2 regions of the Alkalibacillus silvisoli genome follow, and region 2 is predicted to be linked to the other one. Evidence: riboswitches for the same ligand, from Rfam matches in the RefSeq annotation. Region 2 holds a riboswitch; the other holds the start of a gene.

The links. A riboswitch is a leader RNA that binds a small molecule or an ion and turns the genes downstream of it on or off. The one in region 2 is predicted to bind thiamine pyrophosphate.
Region 1: linked by a shared signal. The riboswitch ahead of ABDZ63_RS01455 (YkoF family thiamine/hydroxymethylpyrimidine-binding protein) and the one ahead of tenA (thiaminase II) in region 2 are both predicted to bind thiamine pyrophosphate.

The regions. Positions count from the first base shown of each region.
Region 1 covers NZ_BAAACZ010000003.1:139,870-147,334, reverse strand. The annotation lists gene ABDZ63_RS01490 (heavy metal translocating P-type ATPase) at 1-672, opposite strand, end outside; gene ABDZ63_RS01485 (metal-sensitive transcriptional regulator) at 688-987, opposite strand; gene ABDZ63_RS01480 (hypothetical protein) at 1,227-1,793, shown strand; gene ABDZ63_RS01475 (permease prefix domain 1-containing protein) at 1,810-2,457, opposite strand; gene ABDZ63_RS01470 (PadR family transcriptional regulator) at 2,447-2,797, opposite strand; gene ABDZ63_RS01465 (aldehyde dehydrogenase family protein) at 3,012-4,508, opposite strand; gene ABDZ63_RS01460 (HD domain-containing protein) at 4,524-5,168, opposite strand; TPP riboswitch at 5,249-5,353, shown strand; gene ABDZ63_RS01455 (YkoF family thiamine/hydroxymethylpyrimidine-binding protein) at 5,491-6,078, shown strand; gene ABDZ63_RS01450 (ECF transporter S component) at 6,093-6,701, shown strand; gene ABDZ63_RS01445 (ABC transporter ATP-binding protein) at 6,688-7,465, shown strand, end outside.
Region 2 covers NZ_BAAACZ010000010.1:1,974-9,438, forward strand. The annotation lists gene thiE (thiamine phosphate synthase) at 1-538, opposite strand, end outside; gene thiD (bifunctional hydroxymethylpyrimidine kinase/phosphomethylpyrimidine kinase) at 535-1,341, opposite strand; gene ABDZ63_RS06965 (thiazole biosynthesis adenylyltransferase ThiF) at 1,357-2,376, opposite strand; gene thiS (sulfur carrier protein ThiS) at 2,394-2,600, opposite strand; gene tenI (thiazole tautomerase TenI) at 2,597-3,193, opposite strand; gene thiH (2-iminoacetate synthase ThiH) at 3,194-4,297, opposite strand; gene ABDZ63_RS06985 (thiazole synthase) at 4,313-5,083, opposite strand; gene tenA (thiaminase II) at 5,138-5,821, opposite strand; TPP riboswitch at 5,946-6,047, opposite strand; gene ABDZ63_RS06995 (NUDIX hydrolase) at 6,537-6,980, shown strand; gene ABDZ63_RS07000 (DUF4181 domain-containing protein) at 7,049-7,462, shown strand.

The DNA of each region.
Region 1 (7,465 bases), on a different contig from region 2:
CATATTAGCACTTTTATTAACGAGTGAACGATAAGCTCCTTTATAAAATTGAGCACCAATGTAAAATTGAACGACAGCTGCTAAAACAAATTGTGTCCAAGGGTATTCAATCCAAGCAGGTGCTGATAAATTAGTCTCAAATGGCATATGGCTAAGCATCGTTAAAAGTAACGGTACAGAAAAAATCGCTGCTATTATAAATTTGCGCTTCTGGTTACGAATCTCTTTTTCCTTTGAAGATTCTTTCTCTTCTTGGTCTTGTTTTAATAAGGCTTCAAACCCAAGCTTTTTAACTTTCTCCTGAATCTCTTCTATAGATACCATCCCCGGGGTATATGCAATCGTTCCAGATTCAGTCGTTAAATTAATATTCGCTTCATTTATACCATCCATTCGTGATAAACCTTTTTCGATCCGTGTTGAACACGCAGCACACGTCATACCACGAATATCTAATTCTACTTTTTCCTCTTTCACGCCGTAGCCTAGTTTGTCAATTTTTCCAATAACATCATCTACTGACACTTGATCCTCATCATATTTAACATCCGCTCGTTCCATTGATAGATTAACGTTCGCTTCAACACCATCCATTTTGTTCAGTACTTTCTCTATTCGTGTAGAGCAGGCGGCACATGTCATTCCTTCAACATTAAGTCTTGATTCTTTCATCACTCACCCACCTTTCTATGATTTCGTAAACTGTTGTACGACTTTCATCAGTTCATCCATATATTCTTCCCCATCACCTTGCTTAGCCGCTTGGTGTACGCACATACGCGCATGGCGTTCCATCATCGAGTATCCTACTTTATTTAATGCAGCACTTACTGCTGATATTTGAACCAATACATCCACACAATAGCGATCTTCTTCGATCATTTTTTGTAAACCACGTACTTGACCTTCAATTCGTTTTAAACGGTTAAGCATTTGTTCCTTTTCATTATTGGTACGCGGAACAACTGGTGCTTCATCTTGAACCATTTTCGAATCTTGATTTTCATTTCCTGTCAATATCTACACCTCCTAAAGAGTTTCTAATTTTACTATACCCCCCTATAGTATATTTGTCAATAAATAAACTAACCTCTATATTGGAGTCAAATTAATCTTCTCTGAAATCAGGATACTACATACCCCTACCAAGTATAAAAAGTGGCACAAAACAATCATACTTGTTTAGCTTTTTCATAAAATTATTAAAGAGAAGGGGGACTAGCCTGATGACTGGTTTAATTTATTCGATCACTGTAGTAAGCCTGAACCTACTAATCTTATTTTTTGTTATGCATTATAATAAGTCTAAAGCGTTAAGCATGGAAATGATGGTACTGGTTATGGCATCTAGTATGACATTCGGTTTTGTTTATGGCTTTTTATTCGGAATAGTACTTGAACATAACTTATTATTAAGTACATTAGTGAGTTGTGGGGTAGCTGCGATCACTGGGGTATTAATGGGGGTATTTTCTGATGGAGTCGCACAAATTGAAGCGACCTTTACAGGAATTATGTCCGCTATGATGGGAGCCATGTTAGTCGTGATGTTACCCCTAAAAGAAGGATTATTTATTTTACTAATTGGATTATTACTCTTAACTGGGACTACATTTTTCATAGCAACTGCTCTCATTAAAAAGAACAACCCACACCTGACTTCAAGGCGCGAGTTGTTACTATTAGGCATAGCCTGTGCTACGATGATGATCATCTTTTTCACTTATCCTTCTGGTCAAGAGCCTGTTCATGAAGAACTAGACAATCACCATGAACACGCTTCAAACATTTAGTTAATAAGCTCTAATTTCACTCTTTTCGGCGGCGAACTTTAGTCGTTAATAATAATGCTAACAACAAGCCAAATCCAATAACAAAAAATATAGTGAAGGATGAGACTGCAATAAACATTTCACCTGTTGCTAGACCTGAAGTTAACGACACGAATATGGCAAATAATATGACCCCAACTGCAACAGCATAAAGGCCTGCGCGAATTCGTTCCATCGCATATAACCTAGCAGATTCTCTTGTTAATAGTCCATACGTAAGAATAGTACCTCCTATTACGACAAAGATACCTGTCCCTGGTATAGCAACAGCTTCAACTTCCATAAACGCTAGGCTTAATGACATAAGCAACCCAAATAAGATCAAAACAGTTCCGACAACCAAAGCTCCAGCTGCAATCCGATTTGTCATGGATGAGTACACTTGCTGTTTCGCTTGATCTTTTCCGTGTTCGCGCATATCTTCTACTAATCCACTCAAATCCCCCATTGATGCTTGCGCTTCTTGAAGCGCTTCTTCATCAGTCATACCTTCTGATTTATAATCAGTAATTCTTTCATGCATGTTGGTTACTAATTCTTGCTTTAAGTCAAACAATTGCTGACTTTCTCCGACATCTTTAAATAAATCATCAACATATTTATTAACTTGTCGATTAAGACTCATACTCATTTCCTCCCTTAATCATTTGTTCTAATACCTTTTTCGCAAATTCCCATTCTTTCTTACTTTCTTCGTAGCGAGCTACCCCTTCTTCTGTAATACGATAATATTTCCTTCGTCCACCTTGCGTTTCATCACCCCAATACGATTCAATGAAGCCCTCTTTTTGTAAGCGACGAAAAGCTGTGTATAGCGTTGCTTCTTTCAGTTCATATTGGTTGTCACTGAGCTCAATGATCTTCTTATAAATTTCATAACCATAACTATCACCTTGGCGAAGGATATTAAGAATAATGGTGGATGTGTGACCACGTATCAAATCAGTTGAAATATTACTAGCCATATCTTTTCACCTCTTTAAGTATATCTTATAACACATTACTGTGTCTGTCAAAGTAATATGTTATAAAAAATAACCACTCAAATTTAAAAGAGGTCAACATCGATCGATCTTTATGATAAATGGTCGAAATTCAATTTAAATGAGCTAAACTCAAAATAAATGAGCGAACGCCTAATTATATGGGCGTTCGCTCATTTACCATCAAAAAGAGAATTTAAAACTTATAATTTAAACTAATCATTTTCCGGTTCACCATTTCTTGAATGGCATACTTAACACCTTCATAACCATACCCAGAGTTTTTCCTACCTCCATACGGCATATGATCAAATCGTAAAGTCGGTAGGTCATTAATTAGCACTTGTCCGACATTTAACTCATGACCAAATTGCAGCGCTTGTTTCATATTATTGGTAAAAACACCTGCGTTCAAGCCATATTGACTATGATTAATTGAATTAATTGCTTCTTCACTATTTCTTACTGTATTAATAATTACGACAGGTCCGAATGCTTCTTCTTTGTAAATTTTCGCTTCACGCGGTACATCTTTTAGAATGGTTGGTTCTAACCCACCTTCAACTTGCAAAGAACCGGCTACGACTGATGCTCCTAATTGTTTCGCTTCTTCAATCCACTCTAAAAGTCGCTCTTGTGATGGTTCATCTATTAAATTCGACAAGTCTGTTGTTTCATCTAACGGATCACCATAGACTAGCTTTTCTGTCTCTTGTTTAAATAAATCAATAAATTCATCAATAATTTGTTCGTGAACATAAATGCGTTGGGTACTAATACAAACTTGACCATTATAAGAAAAGGAACCTGTTACAGCTTGTTTCGCAATGTCATCTACGCGAGTCTTTTGGCTTTGATCAATGTAGAGCGCTGAGTTATTCCCTAATTCTAACGTCACTTTTTTAAGCCCTGCTTGCGATTTAATCTCACGTCCTACCTCTGGACTTCCTGTAAAGGTCACCTTTTTAATTGCTTTACTATTAAGTAATACCTCACCTAATCTCGGTCCATCACCTGTCACAACAAGGTAAGCATCTTCAGGTAAACCGGCTTCTACTAATGCTTCACGTAGTAAGATTGCTGAGAGCGGCGTTTTTTCAGCGGGTTTGACGATGATTGCATTACCAGCAGCAATAGCTGGACCAACTTTATGAACTACTAAATTAAGTGGGAAGTTAAATGGTGTAATCGCACCAATTACGCCAATAGGTTCAAAAATTGTATAGGCATCTCTTCCTGCCCCATTTGGTGCTGCATCTAATGGAATTGATTCACCTTCAAGTTTACGAGCCTCAATCGCTGAAAATTTTAATGTTTGAACGGTTCGGTCGACTTCACCCAACGCATACTTCATCGGTTTACCTGCTTCTTTAGCCACTGTCTCAGCAAAAATACGTTTGTGACCCGATACAATTTGACTCACTTTATCTAAGATCTCTGAACGCTCAAATGCTGTCATGTACCGCACCTTTTCAAATCCATCTTCTGCTCTACTAATTGCTTGTTCCATTTGTTCTCCACGACATTCGGGAATTCTTATAATTTCCTCTTTGGTATGTGGGTTCATTAAAGCATAAGTTTCAGCCGCTTCTTCACTCAACTTTTCTATATATCCGTTATAGTTTAACATGATTCGATCACACCCTCTCTCGTATTGTTCTCTACTTTTAGTATTCCACACATTTAATGTCATTTAACTTTAGACTATTCAATTCTTCCCTTCCCATTCCCCATAAAACTGTTCTAAAAATTGATTCATAAATTGGTGACGCTGTTGTGCAATACGATAACCCTCTGATGTATTCATTAACGATTTTAGGTTAAGTAATTTTTCATAAAAGTGATTAATCGCTGTTCCTTGTTTACTCCGGTAGCGCTCTTGTGTCATGTTCAGTTCCGCTTCTTCTTCTGGATTATGGATTAAATTCCCTTTAGAGCCGGCAAAAGCAAAACACCTTGCAATGCCAATAGCCCCAATCGCATCTAACCGATCAGCATCTTGAACGACTTTCGCTTCTTTAGTTGCTAATGATTGTTGGCCATGTTTATAAGAAATCGTCTGAATGATCGTTAAAATCTGCTGTTGTTCATGCTCTGTGACGGGTTGTTCACTCAACCAGTCTTGAATTTCACTTAGACCTTTAGCCTCATCCATTACAACCTTCTCATCGGCTAAATCATGAAGTAAAGCAGCCATCGTACAGACGAACAGATCAGCACATTCAATCCGAGCAATTCTCCTCGTCATTTCAACAACACGAGAGATATGCCACCAATCATGTCCAGTCCCTTCTCGTTCTAATTTCTCTTTAACAAACTGTTTCGTTATATTGATTATAAAATCTCGGTCCATAAAACTTACCTTTCTTTTTTGGTTTACAAACGTTAATAGATTTATTATGCTATAAGTATAACAAAACTGCATACGTGAGTTACAAGCACTAGGGGAGCTACAGCGATGTGGCTGAGAAGGTGTAGGCCTGACCCTTATGACCCGATCTAGATAATACTAGCGTGGGGAAGTGTGGTGAAGCTATATGTCTAAATTCATGATTAACACAAGCTGAACTGCATTCCCCTAAGGATGCAGTTTTTTTATTGTTGGAAAAGGGAATGGTTCAGTCCATGACCTAAAAATTACAATTATTATTAATACTTTTAAGGAGGAGATTTTCATGACAAATCAATGTGGAACAAGTAGAATCGCGGGGTGTCAATTTACACTTTACCCAATGAGCGATCAGTTTGTCGATATTATTTTATCATCATTAGATGAAGTCGATAGCTCAAAAGTGTGGAAAGAAACAGATGACGTCACAACATGTGTCCGCGGAAAGATGGTACACGTTTTTGATGTGACAAAAGCGATTTTCCTTCATGCAGCTAAAACGGGTGAACATGTTGCGATGAGTGGTACGTTTTCAATCGGTTGTCCTGGTGATAACGAGGCGGACGTTTATATGGCAGAGACAGATGAACCTATGAATCTAGAAAAATCTCAAACCATTAACCAACAAGCAGGCTGTAAATTTTCATTATATCCATTAGGGCACGAAGACTATATGGATAAAATCTATCAACAAATCGACTTATCAAAAGCACGCGGTGTTAGAGTCAGTGCATCACACTATATGACGCGATTAGATGGTGATGTTAAGGATATCTTTAACGCTATTGAAGAAGCGTTTGAAAGTGTTCAAGAAGAAGTATCACACACGACTATGACGTTCACAATCTCAGCGAACAGTCCGTCAAATAAATAATTTGGAGGTTAACGATGACTAATAAATGGCACCTTAAAGAAATCGTTTTATTATCCATTTTAGGTGTAGTGTTTGCCGTAATCTACCTTCTAGCCTTTGGTATTGGTGAAGGCTTAGTTAGTATTTTAACACCGTTTGGATTAGGACCACTTGGTTATGAGTTTATTTTTGGAATCTGGTTTATCGTTTCAATTATTGCTGCCTATATTATTAGAAAACCTGGCGCTGCTTTCACTTCAGAATTGATTGCTGGTATAGTGCAGGTCTTAATTGGTAGCCCAGCAGGACCCATGTTAATCATTAGTGCAGCTATTCAAGGTTTCGGAGCTGAATTCGCATTCGCTGTAACGAAATGGCGTGACTACCGCTTACGTGTTTTAGTAGCTGCTGGTGTATCCGCGGCTGTATTCAGCTTCATGTGGCACTTCTATACTTCCGGTTTCTTCACGCTTGCTATGTGGTTAGTCGTTACGATCTTAGTCGTACGTATGATAAGCGGTGCCCTATTAGCCGGCTTATTAGGCAAGTGGATTAGCGATCAATTAGCTAAAACAGGGGTACTTCGTGGTTATGCTTTAGGAAAGGAGCTGCAAACGAAACGTGGAAAAAATGACGCAGCTTAAACCACTGATCGAAGTGAGCGGGTTCTCGTTTGATTATGAACAATTAGATGAACCGTTAATCTCAGAAGTTAGCTTCACTCTGAACGAAGGTGAAACGACGCTATTAATGGGGCCAAGTGGGTCTGGTAAATCAAGCATTTCACTTTGTTTAAACGGATTATACCCTGATGCAGTAGAAGGTGCTTCATCAGGGGACATCTTCTTTAAGGGTCAAAACATTAAGCAATTTGACAAAGGTCAGCTTAATCAACACATCGGAATTGTTTTCCAAGACCCTGAAAGCCAATTTTGTATGATTACGGTGGAAAATGAACTAGCTTTCACATTAGAGAACATCCAAACACCACGAGAGGAAATAGAAACTAAAATTGATCAAATATTAGAATCTGTCGAAATGCTAGATTACAAATACAGCAATATACATGAACTTTCAGGTGGGCAGAAACAAAAAATTGCTCTAGCATCTGTCTTGTTGTTAGAGCCAGAACTATTAATATTAGATGAACCCACCGCTAATTTAGACCCTGTTTCAAGTCTTGAGTTCATAGAATTAATCAAAACGATTAATGAAACTACCAACAAAACTGTACTCATTATTGAACACCAAGCGGATGACTGGCTATCCTTTACTGACCGCGTACTCGTCCTTAATATCAACGGACAGCTAATAGCTAATGAAGAGGCGGAAACGCTTTTTAATAGACAAAAACAGTTACTAGAAAATGAAGGGGTATTTATTCCAAAAGCATATCAAGATGAAATCA
Region 2 (7,465 bases):
TATCGTGTTTAATCCCGCCAATTCCTACAATCGGTATGTCCGGTAGTTGTTCTCTAATCTCTTTAATGACGACAGGACTCCTTACTTCCTCGATATCGTCTTTCGTTGTCGTATTAAACATAGGCCCAACACCGATATAGTCTACACCTATTCGATGAGCCTCTAATGCTTCTTCAACATTGTGAGTTGAAACCCCAAATAATTGATGACTCTTAAGGGTATCTTTGATTTTTTTCATATCCCCATCTTCTTGGCCGATATGTAATCCGTCTGTGTCTAACTCTATTGCGAGTCCAAGGTCATCATTAACAATAAAAGGAACGTCATATTGATGACAGACTTCTTTAAGCTGAAGTCCTAACTCGATTTTTTCTTCACCTGTCTTAGAGCCTTCTCCTTTTTCTCGAAACTGAAAGAGAGTTACCCCTCCTTCGATAGCTTTCTCTAACGTCTCAACGGGGTCATGCTTACAATTTTGACTGCCCATAACAAGATATAATGATAATTGTTGCTTTAAGTCAATTGGTTGTTTGATCATACTTTTACTCTCCTATTTTGATAAGCCCAATGATTAGTTGGACCATGGCCTGAACCAATGTGTAAATCATCTTCAATCGCAGCTTGAATATAAGCTCTAGCAACACGAATCGCATCTAAAAAACTCATACCTTTAGCCAAATCAGCAGCAATCGCAGCAGCGAATGTACACCCGGTACCATGTGTATTCTCGGTGTATTGTCGTTCATTTAATAGTTGGGTAAACGTTTCTCCATCATAAATTATATCAATAACTTCTTTCTCTTCCCCATGCCCACCTTTAATAACTACACATTGTGCACCTAATTCGTGTAAATGTTTAGCCGCTTCTTTTCGGTCGGCAATCGTGTTCAGCGTTAATCCTGTAATCGCCTCAGCTTCTGGAATGTTAGGCGTTATAACTGTTGCGAGTGGAATTAAATGCTCTTTAACCGCTTCAATCGCTTCATCTTGCAATAGCTTAGCGCCACCTTTAGCAATCATTACTGGATCAATGACGACATTGTTGATCTCGTATTGTTTAACTTTACTAGCAACTGCTTCAATAATTTCAGCACTAAACAACATGCCCGTTTTTAATGCATCAGGTTTTAAATCTGCTCCAATTGCATCTAACTGCTCTTCTACTTGACTAACCGTTAGAGGATAAACGCCGTGTACATCTAATGTATTTTGCGCTGTTACAGCTGTTAATACAGACATGCCATATGCTTTTAACTCTTGGAATGTTTTTAAATCTGCCTGAATTCCAGCTCCACCACCAGAATCAGAACCTGCAATTGTTAATACTTTCGCTACTGTCACATCTTCTCCCCCTCACTACCCTAATAATTGGTGATAAATCTTCTTCGCTTCAACGATGTCTTTCATACCATGAATCAATACGCGTCCATCTTTAAAGAAAACAACGCGCCTGTTTTCAAAATGATAAGAAACTAAAAATGGATTTTGATCGACTTGCCCACCTTGCTTTTTGAGCTGTGAAACTAATTCAGTTAAATCCCGCTCAACCTTCTGAGGTGGGCGAATCTGTACCGTATTACGCCCACATAAGACGGCTGTTTTCGTTTGGTTTTCATATGATAAATATGGATAGGTTGGTGACTCTCCGCATGATGGACAATGCTGCTTTTTCAACTGACTAACGTCAATTGAAGTCTGTTCATTTTTCCATAAATCAAATGAAACGAGCTTGCGACGAACCGCTTCAACATCTTCTACTAAAATTTTCAACGCTTCAGTAGATTGATAAGCAACGACCATTTGAACTGCTGGTGCAATAACACCGACCGTATCACATGTCGCACCACCAAGTGGAATCGTTTCCAGTAAACAATTCAAACAAGGTGTTTCATCAGGTAAGATCGTAAAACTTAGCCCATAACTACTGACACACCCACCATAAATCCATGGAATTTTATATTTTTGCGCAATATCATTAATTAGAAAACGAATATCAAAGTTGTCAGTCGCATCAATTATTAAGTCAGCATCTTGAACGAGTGAGTCAATTTCTTCAACTGTTACATCCATGATTTTCGCATTAACCTCAACTTCCGGATTAATAGCTTTAAGACGCTTTTCTGCTGCGACTGCTTTAGGAATACGCCAAACAGCATCTTGTTCAGTATAAAGCTGTTGTCTTTGTAAATTACTTGTCTCAACATAATCACGATCAACAATCGTTAAATGACCAACACCAGCCCTCGTTAAAATTTCAGCATTACCTGTCCCTAAAGCACCTGCACCAATAATACAGACGTGCTTTACATTCAATTTTTGCTGCCCATATACACCAATTCCATCAAATAATATTTGCCTAGAGTAACGTTCATTCATGAGCTAGCCTCCTTCAATCAACCACCACCAACAAAGTGAACGAGCTCCACTCGATCACCATCTTGCACCGTTGTTTCATCGTGTTGACTTGAATCAACAATATTAGCATTTAATTCAACAATGATTTTTTTATCAGCTAGTTCGAATTGATTTAGCAAGTCAGAAACTGTCTGAATCTCATTCGACAATTCACGCTGTTCGCCATTAACGTGAATAACCATCATAGGACACCTCCTAAATAACATTTTACTTCTTCTTTTGGATTTTCTGCCTCTATTAATCCTGACATGACAGCAATCCCTTTTGCTCCACAATTCATAACCCCTTCTACTCTTTCGGGTGTTATGCCACCAATTGCGATAACTGGAATTTCAATAGATTGAACAAGCTTTTGTAATTGTTCTAAACCACGTGGCTTTAATCCAGGTTTTGAATTTGTTCTATAAATATGACCGAAAATTATATAGTTAGCACCTTCGTCTTCTGCTTTTTTCGCTTCTTCTAATGAGTGAACAGATTGACCAATTAGAAGGTTAGGATGCGCTTCTCGAACAGAAGCCACACCCTCGCTATGGGTAGTGAGCTGGATACCCTTAACTTCCATACGAACAGCCACTTCTACCCGGTCATTTATAATTAATTTATCTTTTAGGATTCCTACCTTTGTTAATTCATTAATCCAAGTTAACAACTCTTCATCTGTTCTATGCTTTTCTCTTAAATGAATGTAGCTTACATAAGCCTGAACTGTCTGAGCTACCCTTGAAAAGCTCTCTAACGACTGCTTACCATTTGAAATAAGGTGGATTTCTCTCACTTAAATCAACTGCCAATCTTTCATAACAGGTTGATAACCATGTTTCCTTAACACACCTTTAACCTCATCCACAGAACGCTCATCTGATATTTCAAATTGGCTTTGTGTATTATCAGGTTCTGTATAACCACCAACGACAGTTGAAGATGCTGCAGACATTTTCGTCGGTCCAAGAGGTAAAATTTGCTCACGGAACTCTGGGCGCTCTCTTGTCGAAACAGTAATGCCAGAATGTGGTTGAAATATACGATAAGCTAGCATCGCTTGAACTAAGTTCTTGTCTGTAACTTCTACTTTGGGCTGGAAACTACCTGCATTTGGCTGAATACGCGGAAATGAAACGCCTACTTCTACGTCTAAATACTTCTGCTGCAGGTATTGTGCGTGAAGTCCAGTGATATAACTTTCACGCCGCCAATCATTAAGGCCAAGTAAAGCTGCAATACTAATAGAACGCATACCCGCTTCACAACCCCGTTCTGGTGTATCTAATCGATACTTAAAGAAACGCTTAGGTCCTTTTGTGTGTAACTCTCTATAAATCTCTTCATCATAGACTTCTTGATAGACTGTTAAATTATCAATTCCACTATCGACTAATTCCTTATATTGATCCGTATCCATCGGCTGAATCTCTAACCCCACCGACGAAAAGTATTTCTTTAGCACCTTCATGCATTGCTTAATATATTTCACAGATGAATGCATCATCGATTCACCAGAAAGGATAATAATATGCTCAATCCCCATATCTCGAATAGCTTTAGCTTCCTCTTCCACTTCTGTCATCGTTAATATCCGGCGCGGGAAATCATTATCCACACTGAAACTGCAGTATTTACACGTATTAACACAGTAATCAGACACATAAAGCGGTAAAAAGAGTTGCATCGTATTACCAAAATGTTGAATTGTCAGCTGATGGGCTTTTTGTGCCATTTCTTCTAAGTAGTCGGAAGCTTTCGGTGATAATAACGCAAAGTAATCTTCCTCAGTAATTCGTTCTTTTTGCAGTGCCCGCTCTACATCATGGTGCGATACATTTTCCATCATGTTCTCTAACGGGAGGTGATTGACTTCCTCTAGTACATTATAAAAACTCATGTTAACCATCCTTTTTTACGAGTGTAAAAATCCTGTTAATGGAGATGAAGCACTAGCTTTTGCCTTCGTTGCTCCAAGCCCTGCTAAAAACCCTGAACGACCCGCCTTAACAGCTAGGTCGAAAGCTTGAGCCATTGCCACGGGATCTTTTGCTGTAGCAATCGCGGTATTAACTAGGACTGCATCTGCTCCCATCTCCATTGCCTCTGCTGCTTCAGATGGGCGTCCAATTCCGGCATCAACGACTATTGGAACATTAATTTCGTCAATCATTATTTGAATAATTTCTTTCATTTGAATGCCACGATTCGAACCAATTGGTGAACCAAGAGGCATAACCGTTGCAGCCCCAGCCTCTTCAAGTCGCTTGCCTGCCATTAAGTCAGGACTCATATACGGAAGAACGACAAAACCTTCTTCAACTAATGCCTCAGTCGCCTTTATTGTCTCTTCGTTGTCTGGCAGCAAATACTTACTATCTGAGATGACCTCGATTTTAATCCAGTTGCCCATACCAGCTGCTTTTGATAAACGAGCAATTCTAATTGCTTCCTCTGCTGTACGAGCACCAGATGTGTTAGGCATTAACGTCATATAATCTGGAATATCATTTAAAATATACTGATCATCCCCACCGAGATCAACACGTCTTACTGCTACTGTAACGACCTCTGACTGGGATTCTTCTAACGCCTCTTTCATCTTGTTATGATCAGCAAATTTTCCAGTCCCAACAAACAAACGACTATTTAATTCTTTTCCTGCAATGACTAATGAATCTTGCATCATACATTCCCCCATTCGTTAGTACATCATATTAAGCTTAAGGATTTTATAATCCTAAGATTTTAGTTTTTCAGCTTGTGCTGGCCACTCTTCTAAGGTATATGCCATTTCCCAGAAAGCTAATTCATACTGACAGCTAATCGTGAAATGCTCCTTCATTCTTTCACGATCAATCTCTGTAACCGCTTCCGCTATTTCGTCTAATCGGTTAATTTGTTCATCAACTAACTTCTTAAACCAGTCACCACCATAAGCCGCAATCCACTCTTGATAAATCGGCTCATCAGGATTGTAGTTTTGTAGCTTTTCTCCAATCTCTTGATAGATCCAATAACAAGGTAGAATAGCTGCAATGACATCACCTAAGTGACCTTGATAAGCGGCACGATATAGGTGAGATGTGTAAGCATAAGCTGTTGGTGATGGCTTGAAGTTCGCATGCTCCTCTTCTGTAATGTTTAATCTTTCTGAGAAATTACGATGAAGCTCTAACTCGGCCTCATAAGTACCTTGAGCATGAGCAGCCATTCGACTCGTTGTGTAGAAGTCGGAAGCTTTCGTACCACCTAAAGATTGAATTCTAGCAAAATGAGATAAGTAATAAGCATCTTGCATGACATAATAACGGAAGCACTTAATGGGTAAGGTCCCATCACCAATCCCTTTTATAAAAGGATGATTAAAATTCGCCTCCCAAATGTGATCTGTTTCCTTTCTTAGTACTTCTGAAAATTTCATACCAATCCCTCCAAGAAATAATTTGAATTTATTTTAAATAAAATAAAAACCACTTTCTTAGACCATGCATAAGAAAGTGGTTGACTTGGAAGGATATGGACTTATTTATAAATCATCCGATATAATCCGAGCAACTACACTTCCCTACGCTGGTACCAACCAGATCAGGTTCAAAGGGTCGGATTACTCCTCTCAGCCATTTAAAATGGCACCCCTAGCTTTGTTACTTTAATTATTTATTAAGCTGTTAAATTAATATTAACAAATTTCAGTTATTATGTTAACCATTTTTTATTATGTCATAATTAGTGATACAATTATATACAATAACTTAGGCACTTTAGAGGGGCGCTCTTACATTGACGCTTTCGCTCTTATATCAAGGTTTTCGCTCATTTACAAAAAAGTTCGCCCAATTGTGTTCTTCACTCAACACAATACAACAGCCCAAAATACAAGCATCATTCTATAACGAAGCCTATTTTTAACGCTCTGTTAAAGTCCGTTGTTGTTATTGTGATTCGCTTTCGGTGGACGCTTTCCGCGGGCACAGCTCGAGCCTCCTCGGCAGGAAAACACTGCCTGTGGGGTCTCGAGACTCGTGCTATTCCCGCAGGAGTCGCCACCTTCGCTCATCACAATACAACAACTTAGAGCAACCTTTTAAATAATCAACACCAAACTCTAACAGAGCCATTTTTAAAGGAGTCAGGTCATGAACGATTATAATAAACAAGATCAATCCGTTGTAACATTAGTTCAAGATAACGATCAATTTCTACTAATCTATCAATATCGAAAACCAATTGATTCTTTCATCGTGCAATTACCTGGTGGAGGTGTTGAACAAGGTGAAGACCTAGAACAGGCCGCTAGACGAGAACTTCTAGAAGAAACAGGATACAGGTGCGGAAGCCTTCAATACCTTGGCCAAATGCATCCAGCCCCGTGGTTAGAGAATGAAATCACTCACGTCTTTTATACAAAAGAACTTCAAGAACAAGCTACACAACAACTTGAGTCCCACGAATATATTGAAGTGTTTAAAATACCTGTAGAAAAATGTTTGCATCAAATTAAAGACTCTGAAATCACTGATCCTGAAGTTTGTTATGCTGTATTGCATTTATTATTAAAAGGCGAGTTAAACTTGAAATAACAAAACTCTTGATATTTATGTAAAGTATGGTAAGTTGATAGAAATGTTATATATACTTGGGGGGTATTATGGATTTGATTGAAGTCTTGCTAATCATACTAAGTGTGGTTATATTTATGGAAGTAATAAGTATGCTTTTAAGGAAAGCATTGAAGGTTGAAAAAGTTAAAACAGGCTTTAGATACTATAAAATCAATGAATTACACGGTAAAGTGAGTTGGGGATTAAGAATTTTAAATTTAGTTTCCTTTATCATCATCTTTTTCTATTTTTCAAATACACCGAATCCTCAGTTTTACATATTAATTGGAATAATAGTTGGCTTATCAATTATTGAAATAGTCGTTAATGCATTTTTCGAGTGGAAGCATTCCTCTACTCCCAGGCGGGCAATTGTTTCTATGGGAGAAGCGTTCATCATTTTGATTGCCGTTGCAGTTGTAATACAATTCGATCTACTTAACCCCGTTATCAATAGCTAAAAG